One region of the Pantoea sp. CFCC18177 genome, then DNA from elsewhere that is predicted to be linked to it. Evidence: riboswitches for the same ligand, from Rfam matches in the RefSeq annotation. Region 1 holds a riboswitch; each other region holds the start of a gene.

Region 1 (7,672 bases):
GACGGGCAACCAGATCGCTCGACAGGTTGACGATGCTGCCGCGTGCCCGCGCACGCATAAGTGGCAATGCGGCCTGGCAGACGTTATAGGCCGCCCCGACTGCACCCTCAAACTGGCTCTGGTAGCCCTGCCATGAGGTTTCCCAAAAGCGCTGGCGATTGTCGGTATCAAACACATAAGGAGCAAACGCATTATTGATCACCGCATCCAGACGCCCCGTGGTATTGACGATTTTCTCCATCATCGCCGCCACCTGCTCAGGTGACGTCACATCCGCACGGATCGCCACAGCCGCACCGCCCAAGGCTTCACAGCTTTTTACCACTTCGGCTGCGGCCTCCTCACTGTGTAGGTAATTCACCACCACCAGCGCGCCCTCAGCGGCAAAGGCTTTGGCGATTGCCGCACCAATGCCTCGGCTGGCGCCCGTGACCAAAACCGTGCGATCAGCAAATTTCATAGATTACCTCCTGTAGAAAAACACCTTCAGTCAGCGTAAGGCGCGAATTTTTCTGCCGCCTGTTCCGCTGCGTGTTCAATTTCGGTCATGGTGACAAGATCCAGCAGGCTAAAGCGCCCATCGTGGTGCCAGCCTGCTGCGGGCGACGTCATTGCACCAAAGGCGGTGATACGCGTTACGCCCACTTTCCCCAGTCGCGAAGACAAGCGAAACAGTGCATCCGGTTCAGCCGCCACTGCAGCCGTCTGCAAATAGATTTTTTGCCGGGCAATCAGTGGAATCGCGTCTTCAATGTCATCCACGGCAATCACTTTCAACGTTCGCCCAAGCGCCGTGGGTGAGAGCGCTTCACCTACATCCACACACACCACAGCCCAGCTATCGGTTGCTTCGCCATACAAGGTGCGATCGCCCTGCAATGCGCGGATCTCTTCGGTGCTGCGCCAAGTGGCGAAGTGATGGGCCTCAGCCTGCGAAAGTATTCGACGTGGATATTTACGTGCCAGAACCTGCAACTCATGGGCGAGATAAGCAGCAAACTCCTGCGGTGAGACGCGTCCACCGCGCTCCACAAAGAGCATTTGCGGTGAATAACATCCGGCCTGGTCATAGCGCATCATGTCGAATGCGGCGCGGCGCGCCAGTTCCGTGCCCTGCCGCACATCCAGCGCCGACCGCGCCACCAAGCCAATGCTGATTTTGTGGCCGTGCGGCAGAAAACGGATGGTGACCGGAAGCTGCTGCTGAATCGCTCTAAGCGTTGGATTGCCGCCGTAAGCCATTACCACATCGGGCTGCTGGAACCACGCTGCTTCTGCCGTGCTGTCGCCGCCCTTCCACCACACCACCGCCAGGCACTCACCCAATTGCGGGTCGATGTCGGCCAGCAGTTGGGCAAACCATCCCGCCATCATCGGCTCTGCGCCGGGCAGTTTGCCGACCGTGCCCGCTTTGACCAGCAAACCGCAAATCAAACTCCACAGCGGCAACCCCGGCACATTACCTGCCCAGATATGCAGCAATAATTCAGGTCCAAACGCGCGCGCAAAGCCACCGCTGGGGCGCGGCTGGAAATCATCCAGTATTTGCGGATCGGTAAAGTCCTCTGCCAGGAACCGTTTCAACTGAGGCTGGCGAAAGGTTTTGAGATAGCCAGTCAGCCCGGAGCGGATCATCTCGGCATCAAAACCGGTGACGATGGGCAGTAACGCTTCCGCTTTGCTACGCAGTGGATGGTTGCGGTCCAGCAGACGCGAAATCGCTTCACCTACGATGGCTACAATCCTGGTCACACTAAGTGTGCTCAGATAGTCACGCGCATGGCGGCGGATATGACCGCTCAACTTCTCGATTTGCGCCGCGTTGAGATCCGGCACGGCGACATCCAGCTGTTTACCATGATGGGTGAAGCTCAGCGTATGCCACTGCACCTCGGACGATGTGAAGCCGCTCGGCAGGTAACCCGCGCTCTCTTTCACAGGGCACCTTGCGTGGCTGCGAGAAATTCGGCCATCGCCAGTGAACACCCTTTTGCATCCGCGCCCGTCACCCGCCCCAGTAACTGGAAACCGCCTGCTACGGCAACGCCTGCATCTTCAGTCAGAAGAGCCGACACCGAATTGAAATGGGCCAGATCGTGATGCACCAGCACCCCGATTTCCCCCTCGGGCACATCCTCACCCGTAAGTGGATTGACCACCCGCGTACGGATCCAGTGCGGGCCTGATTTTACCGACGGGCATTCAACATTGCCGTTGTCATAAAACTGGCTGCTGAGTTCAGTCATGCCATACATGTTGATGCACTGTTCACGCGGTACGCCCAACGCTTTGGTCAGCGCGTTGTAAAAATCGTCGGCTTCGACCTCGCGTGACTGCCCTTTAAATCCGCCGGTGTCGAGTATCCGGCTGCCCTCGGGCAAGGAAAAACAGCGCCCCTGACGTTGCAACTCATCCATCAGATGCACAAAGCTGTAGCTGGCCCCCAGCAGAGCATAAGGCTCACCGCAGATCTCGGCCTGATCGAGTGCGGCAAACAAACGCGCCCAGTCAATGCCACTGTCATTCAACATCACTGCACTGTCGGGTGTGCCGAAGGTGTGTTTTGCCAGCGTCAGGTAATGCGCCAGTGAGGAGTTCGGCAATGCGCTGCTATCGGGGAATAAGACGCCCATGCGGATACGTTCCCGGCCTGCCATAAATCGCTGGCGGAAATTGAGCGTCATGGAGCATTTCCATACATCCAGCGTGGGATGATAACTGCGCCCTTTCACCGTGCCAGTGGTGCCACTGGTCATAAATATCGCCTCCACGTCATCCGTGGCATGGCAACTCAGCGTGAGATCTTTAAAAGCCGTGATTGGGATAGCGGGGATGGCGCGCCAGTGTTTTACCGTGAATGGTGTACGTCCACGCTTAATGGCAAAGCGGCGGTAAGGTGGATTGTGCTCAAACTGATAAGCAAAGATAGCGAGTGCCAGACGGTTGAAATCGTCATCGCTGGTGTCCTGACGAGACAGAAAGGTCAGTAGCGCATCGATAAGTGCAGCTTCGGTCATGGATTCCACCTACTGTGATTGTGCGAGGTCTCTATCAGGCAAAGCCTGGTGAGGATGTTCTGTCCGCTACAAAGCACAAAGATGGAATCAGGGCGTGGAAGTGCCCTGTGTCCCGCATCCCTACGCCGGTATTAGCCGGATCAGGTTCGGAGGGTCACTACGTTGCCAGCGACAAATCGCCAGCGGGTAGAATCTCAGCCCGCTACTCGGGCACCCCTTGGAACAAGCGGCAGTCTAGGATGTTGCTCGCTCAGGTGTCAAGCCAGCAGAAAAAGGACAGCACCCACGTGTGCGGGTGCTGTTGATGTTTACGCGGTTCTGAATTTGCGGGTTAACGGCTTCTCGATTTCAACAATCAGGAACATCACAAATCCAATGATGAAGGTGATCACCCAATAGCGGAATGGAAGTCCGGTGGTGCCAAACAGCATCTGCATAAAGGGCGCGTAGATGATCAGGAGTTGCAGCACTAACAGCACCGCACTGACAATCCAGATCCCTTTGTTCATCAGTAAGCCTTTAGTCAACGAGAAGCCATCGGAGACGCGGCAGTTGAGCATATAGAACCACTGTGCGGTCACCAGCGTTTGCAGTAACACGGTACGGATAAACTCAGGGGAATAGCCACGCGGCTGTAACCAGGCTTCCAGCACAAAGGCGCTGACGGCGATCATCGAACCGACAAAAATCACGCGCCAGACCGCAAAACCGTCCATCACGTGCAGCTTAGGATCGCGTGGTGGGCGGCGCATGATGTTCTTCTCTCCCGCCTCAAAAGCCAGGCCAAAGGAGAGCGTGGCGGACGTCGCCATGTTCATCCACAGAATCAGTACCGGCGTGAGAGGAATCAGGTTCCCCGCCAACAGCGCGATAATGATCAGCAAGCCCTGTGCAAGGTTAGTGGGCATGATAAACAGGATGGTTTTTTTCAGGTTATCGTACACCCGACGCCCTTCTCGCACCGCGCTGGCAATGGTGGCAAAGTTATCATCGGTTAACACCATATCGGCAGCTTCTTTAGTGACTTCGGTGCCTTTAATCCCCATTGCCACGCCAACATCGGCTTGTTTCAGCGCTGGCGCATCATTCACGCCGTCCCCGGTCATCCCGACCACCTCTTTTCTACTCTGCAGCGCCTGCACCAGACGGAACTTATCCTCGGGGCTGGTGCGGGCAAAAATATCGTAGGTCTGCGCCGCTTCGCTCAATTGGTGATCGTCCATCACTTCTAACTCACGCCCGGTAATGGCGCTGTTGGCATTGCCGATACCCAGCATCTGACCAATACTCATCGCCGTTTGCGGGTGGTCACCGGTGATCATTTTCACGCGGATACCGGCTTGCAGGCAGTCACCAATCGCGGTGATCGCTTCAGGGCGCGGTGGGTCCATCATCCCGGCGATGCCCAGCAAGATCACCCCCTGCTGCAGGTCAGCGTGATCTAACTCTGTTTGCCCCGGTGAGGAAGGTTTCCAGGCTGCCGCCACCATGCGCAGACCTTCCCGCGCATATTCCTCGATTTTGGCCTCCCACCACGGAAGATCCAGCGGCTGCAGGCCCGCTTCCGTTTGCTGCTGCTGACACAGCCTGAATAAAACATCCGGTGCGCCGGTAATCAGTATCCGCTCCTCATCACCGATGCGATACAGCGTCGACATGTATTTGTATTGCGAATCAAACGGAATTTTACTGCGCAGTTCAGTGGTCACCACCGGCAACTGCCCCTTGGCCGCCAACACTTTTAACGCGCCTTCCGTCGGGCCGCCGGTGATTTTCCAGAACCCGCTGTCATCCTTAATCAGTTGGCTGTCATTGCACAGATCGATGGTGCGCAGATAGCGCCCCAGCAATGAGTCTTCAGTGACCGTAACAGGGACTGCATCATCTGATTTGTGAATCGCCCCTACCGGTTCATAGCTGTCACCCTCAACCCGGTAGATATGATCGGCGGTGATCACCGCTTTGACCGTCATCTCATTCATGGTCAGGGTGCCGGTTTTATCTGAGCAGACCACCGTCATGGCACCCAGGGTTTCCACCGTCGGCAGTTTACGGATGATCGCCTTCTGCTTCGCCATGACTTGCACACCGAGAGAGAGGATGATGGAGATAATCGCGGGTAATCCCTCTGGAACGGACGCTACTGCCAGGCTTATCAGTGAGAGCATCAGTTCAGAAACCGGCATATCCCGGAACAGCAAACTAAAGACGAACAGTGCTGCCATCATGACCAGGATGAGCACGAAAATGGCTTTACCCAGCTTATCCATCTGTACCATCAAAGGTGTACGATGTTTTTCGATGTCGGACATCATCTGGTTGATGTGCCCTAACTCGGTTTCCCCCCCGGTCGCGACCACCAGGCCCTTACCCCCACCCGAACTCACGGTGGTACCGGAAAACAGCAGGTTGGTGCGATCGCCTAAGGGTAGATCGCCGCTCAACGCCTCGGTGCCTTTCTCTACGACCGTAGACTCCCCGGTAAGGATCGCCTCCTCCACCCGCAAATTATGGGCTTCGATAACGCGCAAATCGGCAGGAATACGGTCACCGGCGCGGATCACCACCACATCACCAGGCACCAGTGCCGTGGTGGCTACGGTTTCATGCTGGCCTGCGCGCACCACCACCGTTTCACTGGAGAGCATATTGCGAATACTTTGTAGCGACTTTGCCGCGTTACTCTCCTGGATATGGCCAATCAAAGCATTGACCACAGCTACACCCAGTATCACGGACATATCGACCCATTGCCCCATCACGGCTTTCAGCAACGCGGCAGCCAGCAGGACATAGATTAGGACATCGTTAAAGTGGGCGAGAAAACGTAGCCATGCTGGCTTGCCGGGTTTCTGCGGCAGCGCATTTTCACCATATTGTAGTAGGCGGGCTGCAGCCTCCGCACTGCTAATACCCTCAATTGAACTCTCTGTCTTCCCTAGCGTTTCATCGACCGAGAGTTGATAGTACGCACTGTCCGATTTAGCCATATTATTCATCGCTTTCTCCTCAAATCCTGTTTCGGAAATCAAGGCGGTGATATCCCGTTATTAACAGAACCACGTCGAATACAAAGACAAACTTCCGCAAATTGCCTGAGATGAGCCCCGTTTATAACTGAAAGATATGCAATTAGTCGCTACTCACAGCAAGTGAGCAGGGGAATAATCTATACAATCATATTATCAAGTTGAAAATTAGACGTTATAAACGTAGCACAGGGCCATTCAACTTATTCGCCTATCAATCAAAAACAGTAAGAAAAACACCAAATAAAAAGAAGCGCCATTATTAACCTAAAGATTAATAAGCTATTTTGACTTACAACAAACTAAACAAAGTGAATTGTTAACATTTTCACCCTCCATGGCCAGACCTGTTTTTATTTCGTTAACCAGGTTATAAACACCACTTAATTAAACAAAATCAGAACAAAACACCAAAAATATCGGAAACGTTATTGCGCTTATCAAACTTTACAAACTTTGATCTCTACGACTATGCTCATCCATAGCAAAAACAATCTCATAAACCTCTCACTCTGTTTATAACTGTGGCGCTGTTTGATGGCGATCAAGGTTAATGGAGGCAACGATGCCGGACTATAGTCTGCTCCGTCTAAGTCTGTATGTTGTGTTAGCGATTATCACCTGTTCTGCCGTCGGACTTTTCACTTACGCGGTGGTTTCCATGTTGGGCGAATAAATGAGGCGCTAATAATAACGCAAAAAATTACATCGTTATTGCAAAGGGGAACTCTGTGATGCGTTATTTTTATCTGATTGCCGTTGTTATTTTAATAACAACAGGTTGCGATCAAAAAAAACAGGAAGTTGCACCGCTGCCTCGCATGGTGAAAGTGGTTGAGGTGGTGGCTTCTGGTCAATCTCAACAGCGTATTTTTCCTGCCCGCATTGAGTCGGGTGATTCCACTGACGTATCGTTCAAGCGCGGTGGACAAATTGATGCGCTGGATGTGCGTCAGGGTAGTAGCGTGACTCGGGGTCAGGTGCTTGCCAGACTGGTGTCACGTGAAGCGCAGCAGCGAGTGAATGAACGCCAGACTGCGGCGACCTTAGCGCAACGACAATTTGCGCGCTTTCAAACCCTCTCAGGCCGTCAGGCCATCTCTCAGGCAGAAATGGACGTGCAGCGCGCCAATCGTGATGCCGCCAATGCCGCACTGCAAATCGCGCGTGAAGAGTTAAGTCAGATGACGCTCACCGCACCGTTCAGCGGCACCGCGGCAACGGTCAATGTGCGGAATCACCAGGTGGTCGCTGCCGGGCAAACCATTGCCACCCTGACACGCACTGACCTGCTCGATGTGGTGTTCAATGTGCCGGAAAACCTGTTTACCTCTCTCGACATCCGTAATATGGCTTACCGTCCCGTGGTGCGGATAAACACCCTGCCCGATCGCCAGTTTCAGGCTGAATACAAAGAACACACCGGCAGCAGTAGCAGTAATACCTTGACCTGGCAGGTGATTCTTACCATGCCGCGTCCTGCCGACTTCCCTGCTGTCGGTGGCGTTAGCGGCACTGTCACCATCAATCTCGCGAATCTTCCGGCTAACGTAAATCACGAGTCACTTGTGGTTCCGGTAGAAGCGGTCTTTAACCCGGACAGCAGCCAGCGGAATGAACCCCATG
Region 2 (7,672 bases), on a different contig from region 1:
CTGGCACCGCTGTCGGCAGCCATCGGCGTGGCGGCATTTATTGCCATTCAATACCACCCGATGATGCCGATCTTCCGTCAGTTGCTGTGGAAGGTGTTCTTCGCTTAAGACTTTCTCACGCCAAGGATGGCGGCCGCTTCACTCTCACCGTTGATCAAACTTTCTGTGCTGCCATCCCAGTAAATCCGACCATCCACCACCACCAGGCTGCGTGGGGCAATCTGTTGCGCATCTTCCAGACTGTGCGACACCATCAGCAAGGTAATGTTGCGACTTTCGCACACCGAGCGCACCAGTTGCAGCATCTCACCGCGCAGTGCCGGATCGAGCGCGGAAAAAGGCTCATCCAGCAGTAAGATTGGCTGATTGCGCAGCAGGCAGCGCGCCAGCGCGACGCGTTGACGCTGACCGCCTGACAGCTGATCGGGTAAGCGCGTCAGCAGGCTTTGCAAACCGGTTTGTTCGGCGATGGCGGCGATCTGTTGCTGCTGTTGCGGCGTGAGTTTCAGGCCGGGGTGTAAACCCAATCCCAGATTCTGCTGCACCGTGAGGTGCGGGAACAGATTGTTCTCCTGAAACAGCATCGATACCGGTCGCGCCGAGGGGACGCTGCGCGTGTGATCGACGCCATTCATGATCAAGGTTCCCTGGCTGACGGGCAGGAAGCCGCCCAGCAGACTCAGTAAGGTGCTTTTACCCGCGCCACTGGGGCCAAGGATCGCCAGGCGCTCACCCGCCTGCGCCTCGAAACGGAAGCGCATCGGCAAGTGTTGGTACAGGTAGGTGAGGTTATTCAGTGTCAGCATGGCGACCCGGCAATTTTTCCATCAGAGTAAAGAGTAACAGGCACAGCAATAACAGCAGCAGTGCCGTGACGGCACCATCCTCACCGCGATAGGCCCCAATTTGCTGGAACAGATAGAACGGCAGGGTGCGGAAATCGGCGCTGCCAAACAGCGCGACCACACCGAAATCGCCGATGGAGAGCACGCAGGCAAATGCCAGCGCCTGGGCCAATGGGCGCTTCAGCGCGCGCAGTTCAATCATTTTCAGGCGATTAAACCCGGCAATGCCGAGCGAAGCACAGAGCTGGCTGTAACGCGTATTGATATCGCGCATCGGGTTTTCCAGCACTTTCATGGCATAAGGGATGGCGATCAACGCATTGGTGAAAATCACCAGCCCGTCGGCCCGCTGTGGCAAACCGACCGTGGCGTTGAACAGCAGGAAGAATCCACTGGCCAGCACGATGCCGGGCATCGCCAGAATCAGCATACCGCTCAGTTCCATCGCCTGAGCCGCCACCTTACGTTGGCGCTGGCGTAATTCTCGGCTGCTCCACAGCAGCATTATGGTCAGTATCACGCACAGCAGCCCGGCACCGAGCGCGATGCGCAGTGACGTCAAGGTCGCCTGCCACAGCGCAGGTTGTTGCAGCGCGCCCGCCACGCCGCCGCGTAAGCCATCAACAACCACTGCGGCTAAGGGCGGCAGGAGCAGCAAGAGCGCAAGGCCAATCAGTAGGGTATCGCTGATGCGTGCCTGCCAGGAATCCTGCGGGTCACGCCAACCGCGAATGTTCTGGCTGCCCGTGGGGATGGCTTTGCTAAAGCGCTGGCTTAACAGCACCAGCATTAAGCAGCAACCGAGCTGGAGCAGTGCCAGCAGCGCCGCCCGGCTGGGATCGTAATCGAAACTCAACGCCTGATAGATCGCCAACTCCAGCGTGGTGGCTTGCGGGCCACCACCCAACGCCAGCACCGTGGCGAAACTGGCAAAGCACAGCATAAAGATCAGCGCGGCGGTGGGCAGGATTTGGCGGCGCAACCACGGCCACTCCAGCAGACAAAACTGGTTCCAGCCACGCAGACCAAGCTGTGCGGCCAGCTGGCGCTGTTCACCGGGAATATTCTCCAGCGCCTGCAATAGAATGCGCGTGGCCAAAGGCAGATTGAAGAACACGTGCGCCAGCAGAATGCCCTGCAAACCATAAGGTGAGAAGCGGTAATCAAGGCCCAACAGAGCACAGAGTTGGGCCAGCCAGCCGCTGTGACCGTAGACGCTGAGCAGCCCGAACACCGCGACCAGCACCGGCAGCACCAGCGTCATGGCGCAAAGGCGTAGCAACAGCGTTCGTCCGGGGAAGCGACGGCGATAGAGCGCCCGCGCGAGCAAAATGGCGGGCAGCACGGAGAACAGGGCCGACAGCAGCGCCTGCTCAAAGGAGAACGCCAGCACATGATGCAGATAACTGTCAGTGAGCAGGGCGCACCAGTCTGTCACTGGCGCGGCCACGACCAGCGCGCCAAAGGCCAGCAGCGCCACCGCACAGAGTAGGAGTGCGATGGCCGTGCCAGGAATCAACCAACCGGGCATTATTGGCTAACGGCGCGTTGCCATGCGCTGATCCAATCGGCGCGATGGTCAGCAACTTGTGCAGGTGTGAACTGCAGCGCCGTCGCCGGTTTGGACAATGACTGATAACCCGCTGGCAGATCGCTTTTAATCACTGGATACATCCAGTTGCCGGTGGGAATGGTCTGCTGGAAGGCCGGAGAGACCATAAACTGCATAAATTGCTGCGCCAGTTTCGGTTGCTTGCTGCTGGCGAGTTGAGCTGCAACTTCCACCTGCAAATAGTGCCCTTCGCTGAAAGGTGCTGCCGCGTAGTTCTCTTTTTTCTCTTCAATGATGTGGTAAGCCGGAGAGGTGGTGTAACTCAGCACCAGATCGCTTTCCCCTTTCAGAAACAAACCGTAGGCTTCACTCCAACCCTTGGTGACCGTGACGGTCTTTTTTGCCAGCTTCTGCCAGGCGTCAGGTGCTTGATCGCCGTACACTTTCTGCATCCACAGCAGTAAACCGAGGCCTGGCGTACTGGTGCGCGGATCTTCATAAATCACGCGCCACTTCTCAGGGCTTTCCACCAACTCTTTCAGGCTTTTCGGCGGGTTCTTCAGCTTGTTCTTATCGTAAACGAATGCGAAGTAGCCGTAGTCAAACGGAATGAAGGTGTCGTTGTGCCAGGCATCCGGTAACTGGAGTTTGCTGGTGTCCACGGAGCTCTTGGCGAACAAGCCGGTTTTCTCGGCGGCCTGCACCAGATTATTGTCGAGACCCAGCACCACATCAGCTTTGCTGTTTTTGCCTTCCATGCGCACGCGGTTGAGCAGTGACACACCATCTTTCAGGGCGACATATTTCAGCTCGCAGCCACATTCAGCTTCAAAGGCTTTTTTAACCGCTGGGCCAGGGCCCCAGTCCGCAGAGAAGGAATCATAGGTATACACGGTGAGTACTGGTTTTGCGGCGAAAGCCGGGGCAGCAACCAGCAGGACCAGAGGCAGGACTTTGTTTAACACTTTGCGCTCCTTAAGGAGAATAATAAGTTCGAGTCGCAAAGGATCTGAGTTAATGGACATCTCAAATCCCTACGCCGGTATTAACCGGATCAGGTTCGACGGGTTTATCTCAGCCCGAAAAGGGCACCCCGTTGAGAACGGCCTAGTTTAGACACTTCTGTGACAGCGTGAAAGCCTCACAACTCCGGCGGCGCAAACCAGGCCGATTTAAAGTCAAACCAGCCGAGCGTGTTCAGGCGCACCCCACGCATACTGCGTTGACCTTCAAGCAATAACCAGTGGTGAAACAGCGGATGGATGAAGTCATTGTTGACCAGATGTTTGCTCCATTCGGCCAGAGGCAGGTTTTTTTGTCGCCACTGTTCAGCATCGGCTTGCCAGTCAATGGGCACACAGTGATGCATCAGCGGCAGCTCGTACAGTTGGGCAAACAGTGCGTAGTCCAGTGGTAACGTAAAATTGACGCTGCCGAGCCAGATATCGCTTTCACCCGCGCCCTCGAACCACGCTTCATAGCTGAGTTCTTGGGTAATTAGCTCAACACCTTGTTCCGCCAGTAGCGGACGTAACGCATTTGCGATGCCCTCATGTTCGACATGATGGCTGTACCAGCTCAGTGTCAGTTGCGTTAACCCTTCAGGTTTTGTGGCAGGCGTCAGGTCGCGACGATGGTGCCAGCGCGGCAGTAAACCGTACGCCGGGAACCAGTAGCGCTGATAACCTACTCCTGCATGGTTCAGCAGGGCGATGGGATTGAACAGATAGCTGACCCAGCGGCGAAAATGGGCATCGCGTCCACGTTCGGACCGCTGATCGTACAGCAGAAAATAGCAGCCTTCTTCAAGCCGGCTCTCTTCGGACTTCTCATCCGCGGTTTCACCCTGCAGTTTCACCCCGGCGTACACCAGTTCATCACTGATCTCAGGCAATACCCAAATAGACACATCATCAATTAAGGCGCGATAGCCAAAATAGTCATCCCAGGCGGCGATTTTTAGCTGTGTCTGCTGATTACGCACCACGCTGTAGGGTCCGGTGCCGATGGGTTGGCGTGAAAAATGGCGCAGCGTGGGCCATTCGCGCGGCAGGATCATGGCACTGACGCTAGCCAACAGCCAGGGCAACCAATCGTCAGGTTGGCTCAGGTGGATATCCAGCGTCCAGGGCGCCGGGGAATGCAAATTCTCGATATGGGAAAACAGCGGCTGGGTGCGCACGCGGTCCAGCGAGGCGATGATATCTTCCATCTCCAGTTCACGACCATGATGAAAGCGAATCGCCGGTCGCAAAAAGAATCGCCAGTGCAGCGGTGAGGTTTGCTGCCAGTGATGGGCGATATCCGGTTCGACTTCCCCCTTTTCCTCATTTACTCGCGTCAGGCCATTGAAAATTTGTCGCGCCAGATGGGTTTCAGAGCGACGCAGCGGCGAGCCGGGCAGCAGATTAGGCAATGGGCGGTAGTAGAGCACGCGCAGGATGTGTTTCCCCTGACGGAAACTGCGCCCAAGGTGGGCGGCGATCATCTGGCGCACCTGATCCTTGTCACCCACCAGTTGCACCAACTGCTCGATGCGATCCTGCTCCAGCAGATCCTCGGCGCGCTGCTGCTGGAGTGCCAAACCGGTGTAATTGAAACTTAAAGTGGAGCGTTTACCGCGCCCCGCCTCTGCCTGCCAGATCAGCCAACCTGCGGCCTGCATGGCATTGAGCAGGTTACGCATATGGCGTCGTGAACAGTGTAAAAGATCGGCCAGCTCGCTTAGTGTGGTTTCCTGATCCTGGCCCTGGCAGCTTTGCCACAGGCGGATGAACTGCTGTTGCAGTCGCGCAGAGGACATAAAAGGGGAACTCCTTCTCAGAATCGCTCAGTTTTTCCTGCCCCATATTAGAGGCATACTGCCCAGCAATGGAAGAGCGGGAGGCATTCAGCAATGAATGGCGCTCTGCCAGCGGTTCTGCCGACGTAGAACCTCTTTCTGAGTAGGGTGCATTTTCACCGCCAGCAGCGTTTTCTCTGCTGGCTTTTTTCGTTTTGCTGTGGAATCTTCTACCCTCTTTTCTGTTGTCCGATTCTCCTCAAAGGGATTTCTGCATGAAATCGCTGTTAACGCGCCAGCGCCGTCTCAATCCGGTTTATCTCTCTTTTATGGCTGTGTCCTTTATGACGGGTGTGGCAGGGGCCTTACAGGCACCCACGCTCAGTCTGTTCCTGACGCGTGAAGTGCAGGTGCGGCCGTTTTGGGTGGGATTGTTTTTCACCATTAACGCCATAGCCGGGATTGTGATTAGCCTGTTGATGGCGAAGCGCTCGGACAGCCGGGGTGACCGGCGTAATTTGATCCTTTTTTGCTGTCTGATGGCGGTGCTCAATGCCCTGTTGTTCGCCTTTAACCGTCACTATCTGACGTTAATTAGTGTGGGCGTATTGCTGTCAGGACTGGCTAGCGTGGCGATTCCGCAGATCTTTGCCTTGGCACGTGAGTATGCCGATCAGTCGGCACGTGAAGTGGTGATGTTCAGTTCGGTGATGCGTGCGCAGCTGTCCCTGGCGTGGGTGATTGGCCCGCCGCTCTCTTTTGCACTGGCGCTCAACTACGGTTTCGTGACGCTGTTTTGCGTGGCGGCCGCGATTTTCCTGCTGAGTTTGCTGCTGATCTGGCGCACGCTGCCATCAGTGCCGCGTGTTGCAGCCACACCCGAGCAAGTGCTGACCCAGCTCAGCCCATGGAAAGACAGCCAGGTGCGCATGCTATTCATCGCATCGGTGGTGATGTGGGCGTGTAACACCATGTATATCATCGATATGCCGCTGTATATCAGCGCAACGTTGGGCCTGCCGGAAAAGCTGGCAGGTCTGTTGATGGGTACCGCGGCTGGGCTGGAGATCCCTATCATGCTATTGGCCGGTCACTACGCAAAACGGTTTGGCAAACGCAAGTTAGTGCTGCTGGCGCTGGTGGCGGCCATTCTGTTTTATCTCGGTTTGGTGCTGTTCCATTCGCGCACGGCGTTGATGGTGCTGCAACTGTTTAATGCCGCGTTTATCGGCATTGTGGCGGGGATTGGCATGCTGTGGTTCCAGGATTTGATGCCGGGACGCGCCGGTGCGGCTACCACAATGTTCACCACGTCCATTTCGACCGGTCTAATCATTGCGGGATTGATCCAAGGCACGCTCAGTGAGCGCTTCGGACATGAATCGGTGTACTGGCTGGCGTTGGTAATGGCGATAGTCGCGTTGGGACTGGCGTCACGCGTGCGGGATGCGCAATAAATAAAGGTCGCCATAAATGGCGACCTTAGGGCACATTTTACGTAGGGTGCGCATCATGCGCACCTGTTTATATCAACGTAAAAACGCGGGCTGGCTGGTCTCGTAGTTGGCAATGGACGCTTCGTGTTGCAGCGTCAGGCCAATGCTGTCGAGGCCATTGATCATGCAGTGGCGACGGAAACTGTCGATTTCAAAGCTATAGGTCTTATCACCCGCCGTCACCGTCTGCGCTTCCAGGTCAACCGTGAATGTCACACCCGGCTGCGCGGCAACCAGTTTGAACATCTCATCAACTTCTTCATCGCTTAATTTCACTGGCAGCAACTGGTTGTTGAAGCTGTTGCCGTAGAAAATATCCGCGAAGCTTGGTGCAATCACTACATGGAAACCGAAATCAGTCAGTGCCCAAGGAGCGTGCTCACGGGATGAGCCACAGCCGAAGTTTTCACGCGCCAACAGAATGCTGGTGCCTTTAAACTCCGGTTTATTCAACACGAAGCTGGCGGTGGGCACGGTGCCGGCGTCATCTTCGAAGCGCCAGTCGTGGAACAGATGCGCGCCGAACCCGGTGCGGGTCACTTTCTGCAAGAACTGCTTAGGGATGATGGCATCGGTGTCGACGTTGGCGGCATCCAGTGGGGCCACAATCCCGGTGTGCTGAGTAAATTTGTTCGCCATGGCTTAAGCTCCCTGAGTCAATTCACGAATGTCGGCAAAACGACCGGTTACCGCCGCAGCTGCAGCCATCGCCGGGCTCACCAAGTGAGTACGACCACCACGGCCCTGACGACCTTCAAAGTTACGGTTGCTGGTGGATGCGCAACGCTCGCCTGGATTCAGACGGTCGTTGTTCATCGCCAGACACATGGAGCAACCCGGCAGACGCCATTCAAAACCCGCCTCTAGGAAGATTTTATCCAGACCTTCCGCTTCGGCTTGCGCCTTCACTGGACCGGAACCCGGTACCACCATCGCGACGACGCCTGGTGCCACTTTGCGGCCTTTAGCGATAGCGGCAGCCGCACGCAGATCTTCA
Region 3 (7,672 bases), on a different contig from region 1:
CACGACATCCTGCGTCTGCGTGGCGTCCATGCTGTGACCCGTTACATCACTAACGAAGTGCAGGAAGTTTACCGTCTGCAAGGCGTTAAGATTAACGATAAGCACATTGAAGTCATCGTTCGTCAGATGCTGCGTAAAGCAACCATCGCTAGCGTGGGCAGCTCCGACTTCCTGGAAGGCGAGCAGGCTGAATACTCCCGCATCAAGATCTCTAACCGTGAACTTGAAGCGAATGGCAAAATCGGCGCAACCTTTATGCGCGATCTGCTGGGTATCACCAAAGCGTCACTGGCTACCGAATCGTTCATCTCTGCCGCATCGTTCCAGGAAACCACTCGTGTCCTGACCGAAGCAGCTGTAGCAGGTAAGCGCGATGAACTGCGCGGCCTGAAAGAGAACGTGATCGTGGGTCGTCTGATCCCAGCCGGTACCGGTTATGCTTACCATCAGGATCGTATGCGTCGCCGCTCTGCGGGTGAAGCACCGGTTGCTCCGCAGGTGACTGCGGATGAAGCCTCTGCAAGCCTGGCTGAACTGCTGAACGCCGGTCTGGGCGGTAGCGACGACGAGTAATCGTTGCTAAGTCTGATCGATAAAAAACCCTGCCTCGGCAGGGTTTTTTTTAATCTGAATTTAATCCTTGCGGCAGACATCGTGTCGAGTCAGCCCAATGTCGCGCAGTTGGGCATCGCTCAGGTGAGACAAAATTTTCCGCGTCTCACGTCTGTTACGCCAGTTTCTCACCGCGCTACGCGCGCCGCGCAAAATATCCAGCAATGTTACATCAAAAGGTTTAGCCGCTCGGTTTTGATCGAATTCCATTATTTGTGCCCTCAGTGAGATGTCTGGGTCACATTGTCCATTTCTGCATCGATTCAATACAGATTCAAAAAACACTTATCTTTAACATACAGATTGCATATTCAGCGATCTGAATGGTAGAAAGGGTGTCAATCTGTACTGGTTTTCGCTGCTGAATAAGATGAGGTGGGATACGATGACGCGCTATCAGCATTTGGCCTGTCTGCTGTCGGACAGGATTGAACAAGGCCTCTATCGCAGTGGAGAACGTTTACCGTCAGTACGCACGTTGAGTCTGGAACACGGCGTCAGCATTAGCACCGTACAGCAGGCGTACCATTTACTGGAAGAGAAGCAGCTGATTGTGCCACAGCCGCGATCCGGTTATTTCGTTGCAACTCGAAAATCGACCCCACCGGTACCTGGCATGACCCGCCCAGCGCAGCGGCCCGTGGAGATCACGCAATGGGAATCGGTACTGGAGTTGCTGAGCAGCCGAATGGACAGTGATGTGCTGCAACTGGGCAGTGGCATACCGGATTTAACCCAGCCAACGTTAAAGCCGTTATGGAAAATCCAAAGTCGCATGGCGCAGAAGCAGGATGCTGGCTTGCTCAATTATGACAGCCTGGTGGGTGTCAGTGCATTACGCGAGCAAGTCGCCAGGCTGGCGATAGACAGTGGCTGCCAGCTCAGCGCCGATGACATCGTTGCCACCACGGGCTGCCATGAGGCGTTGTCGATATCGATCCGCGCAGTGTGCGATCCGGGCGATATCATTGCGGTGGAATCGCCTACTTTCCATGGCACGATGCAAACGTTACGCGGTTTTGGGATCCGCGCGATCGAAATTCCCACGGATTCCGTCACCGGCATGAGTCTTGAAGCGCTTGAACTGGCTTTTGAACAGTGGCCAATTAAAGCGGTTGTGGTGGTCCCCAACTGCAACAACCCGCTGGGATTCATCATGCCTGAATCGCGTAAGCGGGCATTGCTGGCATTGGCACAGCGCTTTGATGCGGCCATTATCGAAGACGACGTTTACGGTGAGCTGGCGTGGGAATACCCGCGACCGATAACCATCAAGTCTTTGGATATGGATGGCCGCGTATTGTTGTGCAGCTCTTTTTCTAAAACGCTGGCGCCCGGTTTACGCGTTGGCTGGGTGGCGCCGGGACGATATCGTGACCGCGTGTTGCACATGAAATATATCAGTACCGGATCAACGGCCACGCAGCCACAACATGCTGTCGCCGAGTTTGTTCGTCAAGGTCATTACGGCCCACATATCCGTCGTATGCGTCAGGTGTATCAACGGAATTACGACATCTTTAGCTGCTGGGTACGCCACTATTTTCCCTGTGGGATTTGCGTGTCTCGTCCCCAGGGGGGCTTCCTGATGTGGATCGAACTGCCAGAAGCGTTTGACGCTGTTCGACTTAACACTGAGCTGCGTACTCTGAAGATACAGGTCGCCGTTGGGTCGTTGTTTTCCGCCTCGGGAAAATATCGTAACTGTCTGCGCCTGAATTACGGTTTGCCCATTAACGAGCATACTGAGCAGGCGATTGCCCAACTGGGTGCTGCGGTGGAGCAGGCCATGCTGGCCTGTAATGCTGAAACGCTGCATGCCACTTCCCTGACGAATTAAGTTGGAAAGGCAGGGCTGGGGAGAGAGGAAGACCAGCCCTGGCCCACTGCAAGCGGCAGCGGGCAGGCACACTTTAGCGAAGTCAGCTTTAGGCGCTAGCCTTATAAAATCAGGCTTCGCGCCATATTCCGGTCTTTATCACTCTATTGCAGCCAGTTACATCAACTCTGCAGGCTGGGTTCCAGATTCAACCAGGTCGAGCAACGTTTGTGTTGCCTTACGCCAGTCAGCCGCCTGAGTAATGGCGCTGACGACCGCAATACTGCCCACCCCTGTGGCCAGCACTTCCGGCACCCGCGCCAGTGAAATGCCGCCGATGGCGACGGTTGGCACGTCCTGCAATCGCGCCAGATGACGTTTGAGTTCGATTACGCCCTGCGGAGCGGAGGGCATGTCTTTAGTTTGCGTCGGATAAATATGCCCTAAAGCAATATAAGAGGGGCGAAGTGCCAGGGCGCGGTCCAGTTCGGCATCATCATGAGTTGATAAACCGAGACGTAAACCTGCCTGGCGGATCGCCTGCAGATCCGCTACGTCCAAATCTTCCTGGCCAAGGTGAACACCGTAAGCGTTGTATTTGATCGCTAATCGCCAGTAATCATTGATAAACAAGCGTGCGCGGTACTGTTTACCCAGCGCAATGGCTTCGCGCACGGCATCTTCCACTTCATGATCCTGGCAATCTTTGATACGCAGTTGCAGGGTGCGCACACCGGCTTCCAGCAGGCGTTTAATCCACTCTACGCTATCAACAACGGGATACAGCCCCAGTTTCGGGGCGGTGGCCGGAAAGGCGTCGGTCATACTTTTTCCTCTTTAAGGGCATCGGCGGCGTGATAGATCTCACCACCACGGCTACGGAAGGCGTCTGACATTTGCGCCATGCCAATTTCAATCGGCTGCGCTTCTGCCTGCTGGCGAGCAGCATATTCACGCACTTCCTGAGTAATTTTCATTGAGCAGAATTTGGGGCCGCACATCGAGCAGAAGTGAGCGACTTTCCCTGATTCCTGCGGCAAGGTTTCATCGTGGTAGGCTCGCGCGGTGTGCGGATCGAGTGCCAGATTGAATTGATCTTCCCAGCGGAATTCGAAACGCGCTTTCGACATGGCATTATCGCGGATCTGGGCTCCGGGATGCCCCTTCGCCAGATCGGCCGCATGGGCGGCGATTTTATAGGTGATCAATCCCTGTTTCACATCTTCTTTATTTGGCAGACCCAAGTGCTCTTTCGGTGTGACGTAGCACAGCATGGCACAGCCAAACCAACCAATCATCGCGGCACCAATTCCTGATGTGAAGTGATCATAACCGGGTGCGATATCTGTGGTGAGTGGTCCGAGCGTATAAAACGGCGCTTCATGGCAGTGCTCCAGCTGTTCGGTCATGTTACGGCGGATCATCTGCATTGGCACGTGGCCAGGGCCTTCAATCATCACCTGCACATCGTATTCCCAGGCGATCTTCGTTAGCTCACCCAAGGTGTGCAGTTCGGCAAACTGCGCTTCATCGTTGGCATCCTGAATCGACCCTGGACGCAGACCATCACCCAGTGAGAGGGCAACATCATAAGCCGCACAGATCTCGCAGATCTCGCGGAAGTGCAGATACAGGAAACTCTCCTGATGATGCGACAGGCACCACTTCGCCATGATCGATCCCCCGCGCGAGACAATGCCGGTCAGACGTTTGGCGGTCATCGGAACATAGCGCAACAGCACGCCCGCGTGAATGGTGAAGTAATCGACGCCCTGTTCGGCTTGCTCAAGCAGGGTGTCGCGGAAGATTTCCCAGTTCAGATCTTCCGCTACGCCGTTAACCTTCTCCAGCGCCTGATAAATCGGTACGGTTCCAATCGGCACCGGACTGTTTCGCAAAATCCATTCCCGCGTTTCATGGATGTAACGGCCTGTGGAGAGGTCCATCACGGTATCGGCGCCCCAGCGCGTTGACCACACCAGTTTCTCTACTTCCTCCTCAATCGATGAACTCACCGCCGAGTTGCCGATATTGGCATTCACTTTGACCAAAAAGTTACGGCCAATGATCATCGGTTCAGATTCAGGGTGATTAATGTTGGAGGGGATAATGGCTCGACCGCTGGCCACTTCCTGGCGGACAAATTCGGCGGTAATGTTTTCCGGCAGATGCGCCCCGAAGCTGTGCCCGGGATGTTGTTGCAGCAGCACTTCACCACGAATACGTTCGCGCCCCATGTTTTCACGGACCGCAATAAACTCCATTTCAGGCGTAATCATTCCCTGTCGAGCATAGTGCAACTGCGTCACACAGCGGCCGGTTTTCGCACGGCGTGGCTGGGGTAGGTGCTCAAAGCGCAGATGATCCAGTCCCTCATCGGCCAAGCGCTGCTGGGTATAACTGGAACTTAGCTGGTGGATCGCTTCGCTGTCATCACGTTCGGCAATCCAGCTGGCACGCAATTTCGCCAATCCCTGATGCACATCGATAGTGGCTTCCGGGTCACCATAAGCACCTGCGGTGTCATACACCGGCACAGCTTCATTCGGCTCAAGCTTAGGGTTCTCTCTGGTGCCGCCAATCTGAGTTGGGCTCAGCTGGATTTCGCGCATCGGTACACGAATATCCTCACGGCTACCGGTGATCCAGATACGTTTTGAGTTGGGAAAAGCGGTGCCTTGCAGTGAATCAATAAATTCCTGCGCTTGTGCACGTTGTTCACGACGAGAAGTTTTAGCAACAGACATAGCAAATTTCCTGATTTAAGGGGAAGTTGCTTGTCCAGAGTTCGGAAGGAGTAACAGAAGCGATACCGGGCGCCAACACGCATCGTTCTGGTTATGTCTACTCTTGTTCCCTTCGCAGGTACTAACCTGATCAGGTTCCGCGGATCCCGAATTAACGGTCTCAGCCCCGGGGGGCACTCCGACAAGGTGTGCGTTTGCGGTTTAAGCTACTTTGCTTGCCATTTCTCGCCTGGGCAGTGCTCGTGACCGTCACGTACTTCGTGTACGCTCCGGTCCCTGCGCGCTGTCCGTGCGTGAACTGGCTGCGCACGCTACGCTTAAACCACAAACTTGCCGCTCATAAAGAGGGCAATAAAAAAAAGCCCATTCAGCATAAGAGGGCTTTTTCGGAATAACAAGCCTTTTACATCTTTCGGGGTTAAGCAGGACGTGCAATGGGGCTCTCATTGGCGACCGGAACGCTTGCCAGCTGGTTATCCCAGGCCAGTTTTACCAGTTTATCCTCCAGCGTAAAACGTGACTCCAGTACTTCACCCACTTCGGAGAGCGCCTTCTGAAACTCAACACAGTTATCATCATTGATGGCTTGCTGAAGATGGCTGTCATACAGCTGCATGATGCTATCGGTGTTGGCCTCGAGCGCGGGGTAGATCTGAGACGCGGCAATTAACGGGCTGTCACCTTGCATTTCGTTGATGATGCGTTCGTAAATACTGAAATGCCCGGTGGAGAGGTAATCCACCAGATTGTGGCAAAACGCATCCAGTGCCTGTTCATCCAGCGCTGAAAGCGCATCTTTATTCGGCTTGATGCCAATTAACTCGTAATACGTGACGAGCAACTGTCGACGGGCGCGCAACCAAGTGTCGACTAATTCATTACCGCCACCTACACGCTCTGTCAGGTCATCTAACTGGGTCAGCATATGGGGCTCCAAGTGAGTTATAGTTGTTTATTCGACACTTAACATCAGGATTCAGCGTGCCATTTGACGCTAAGGACAACGAATAAGATGCAACGTGAGATCTCAAGCGTAGACGCTGGCTGGTGGATTGTCAGCCATGAGCAAAAACTTTGGTTGCCGCAAGGTGAGCTGCCGCATGGCTTATCGAGCGATTTTGGCTTAGTGGGTAGCGCGGGCATATTGATTGGCGAATGGCAGGGTGAAAATGTCTGGTTGGTGCGTGAATCACGCCCTGACAATATGGCCTCTGTTCGCCAGCTTATCGACGAAGATGTCGGCTTGTTCCAGATTGCTGGGCGCGGTGTACAACTGGCGGAGTTTTACCGTTCCCATCGCTGGTGTGGTTACTGTGGGCATGAAATGCATCTCAGTAAACGCGAATTTGCCTGCCTGTGTCACCATTGCCGTGAGCGCTATTACCCACAAATTGCTCCCTGCATAATCGTCGCGATTCGTCGAGGCGATGAGATATTGCTCGCCAATCATGCGCGTCACCGCAACAGCATTTACACAGTATTAGCTGGCTTTGTTGAGGTTGGAGAGACGCTGGAGCAGGCCGTGGCGCGAGAGGTGATGGAGGAGAGTAATGTGCGGGTCAAGAACGTCCGTTATGTCACTTCACAGCCGTGGCCATTCCCGCACTCTCTGATGATGGCGTTTATGGCGGAATACGAAGGCGGCGAGTTGCAGCATGATGGCAAAGAGTTACTGGATGCGGGCTGGTATCGCTATGACGATCTTCCGCTGTTACCCCCGGCTGGGACGGTGGCCCGTCGTTTGATTGAAGATACCGTTGCCCTGTGCCGCGCCAGCGCCTCGTGAAAATGCTACACTGGCGGCCTTAGCATGAGAGAGCCCATTATGAGTGAACTGAAGAACGATCGTTATCTGCGCGCCCTGTTACGCCAGCCGGTAGATGTCACACCGGTGTGGATGATGCGACAAGCCGGGCGTTATTTACCGGAGTACAAAGCCACGCGCGCTGAGGCCGGTGATTTTATGTCGCTGTGTAAGAATGCGGAGCTGGCGTGTGAAGTCACGTTGCAGCCGCTGCGTCGTTATGCGCTGGATGCGGCGATCCTCTTCAGCGATATTTTGACCATTCCCGATGCGATGGGGCTGGGGCTCTATTTTGAAACGGGTGAAGGCCCGCGTTTCTCCAATCCTATTACTTGCCGCGCAGATGTCGATAAGCTGCCGATTCCCGATCCCGAGCAGGAACTGGGATACGTGATGAACGCGGTGCGTACCATTCGTCACAACCTTAAAGGCGAAGTCCCGCTGATTGGTTTCTCTGGCAGCCCGTGGACGCTGGCAACCTATATGGTTGAAGGCGGTAGCAGCAAAGCCTTCACCAAAATCAAAAAGATGATGTATGCCGAGCCACAAACGCTGCACAAGTTGCTCGATAAGCTGGCTGACAGCGTCATTCTGTATCTAAACGCCCAGATCAAAGCCGGTGCTCAGTCGGTCATGGTATTTGATACCTGGGGCGGTGTGTTGACGGGGCGTGATTATCGCGAGTTCTCG

Evidence for each region. A riboswitch is a leader RNA that binds a small molecule or an ion and turns the genes downstream of it on or off. The one in region 1 is predicted to bind thiamine pyrophosphate.
Region 2: another riboswitch for thiamine pyrophosphate. It lies ahead of thiB (thiamine ABC transporter substrate binding subunit); the one in region 1 lies ahead of ACPUC8_RS06100 (LuxE/PaaK family acyltransferase).
Region 3: another riboswitch for thiamine pyrophosphate. It lies ahead of thiC (phosphomethylpyrimidine synthase ThiC); the one in region 1 lies ahead of ACPUC8_RS06100 (LuxE/PaaK family acyltransferase).

Annotation. Positions count from the first base shown of each region.
Region 1 is NZ_JBNBPL010000004.1:118,289-125,960, forward strand. Features, by position in the region: gene ACPUC8_RS06090 (3-oxoacyl-ACP reductase) at 1-460, opposite strand, end outside; gene ACPUC8_RS06095 (acyl-CoA reductase) at 487-1,938, opposite strand; gene ACPUC8_RS06100 (LuxE/PaaK family acyltransferase) at 1,935-3,017, opposite strand; TPP riboswitch at 3,118-3,245, opposite strand; gene ACPUC8_RS06105 (cation-transporting P-type ATPase) at 3,326-6,007, opposite strand; gene ACPUC8_RS06110 (efflux RND transporter periplasmic adaptor subunit) at 6,778-7,672, shown strand, end outside.
Region 2 is NZ_JBNBPL010000006.1:88,312-95,983, forward strand. Features, by position in the region: gene ACPUC8_RS08240 (DedA family protein) at 1-108, shown strand, start outside; gene thiQ (thiamine ABC transporter ATP-binding protein ThiQ) at 105-806, opposite strand; gene thiP (thiamine/thiamine pyrophosphate ABC transporter permease ThiP) at 790-2,376, opposite strand; gene thiB (thiamine ABC transporter substrate binding subunit) at 2,376-3,362, opposite strand; TPP riboswitch at 3,411-3,503, opposite strand; gene sgrR (HTH-type transcriptional regulator SgrR) at 3,539-5,200, opposite strand; gene ACPUC8_RS08265 (MFS transporter) at 5,455-6,636, shown strand; gene leuD (3-isopropylmalate dehydratase small subunit) at 6,709-7,314, opposite strand; gene leuC (3-isopropylmalate dehydratase large subunit) at 7,318-7,672, opposite strand, start outside.
Region 3 is NZ_JBNBPL010000041.1:6,419-14,090, reverse strand. Features, by position in the region: gene rpoC (DNA-directed RNA polymerase subunit beta') at 1-573, shown strand, start outside; gene ACPUC8_RS25255 (DUF1127 domain-containing protein) at 634-822, opposite strand; gene ACPUC8_RS25250 (aminotransferase-like domain-containing protein) at 998-2,452, shown strand; gene thiE (thiamine phosphate synthase) at 2,609-3,256, opposite strand; gene thiC (phosphomethylpyrimidine synthase ThiC) at 3,253-5,178, opposite strand; TPP riboswitch at 5,269-5,369, opposite strand; gene ACPUC8_RS25235 (Rsd/AlgQ family anti-sigma factor) at 5,597-6,103, opposite strand; gene nudC (NAD(+) diphosphatase) at 6,191-6,964, shown strand; gene hemE (uroporphyrinogen decarboxylase) at 7,004-7,672, shown strand, end outside.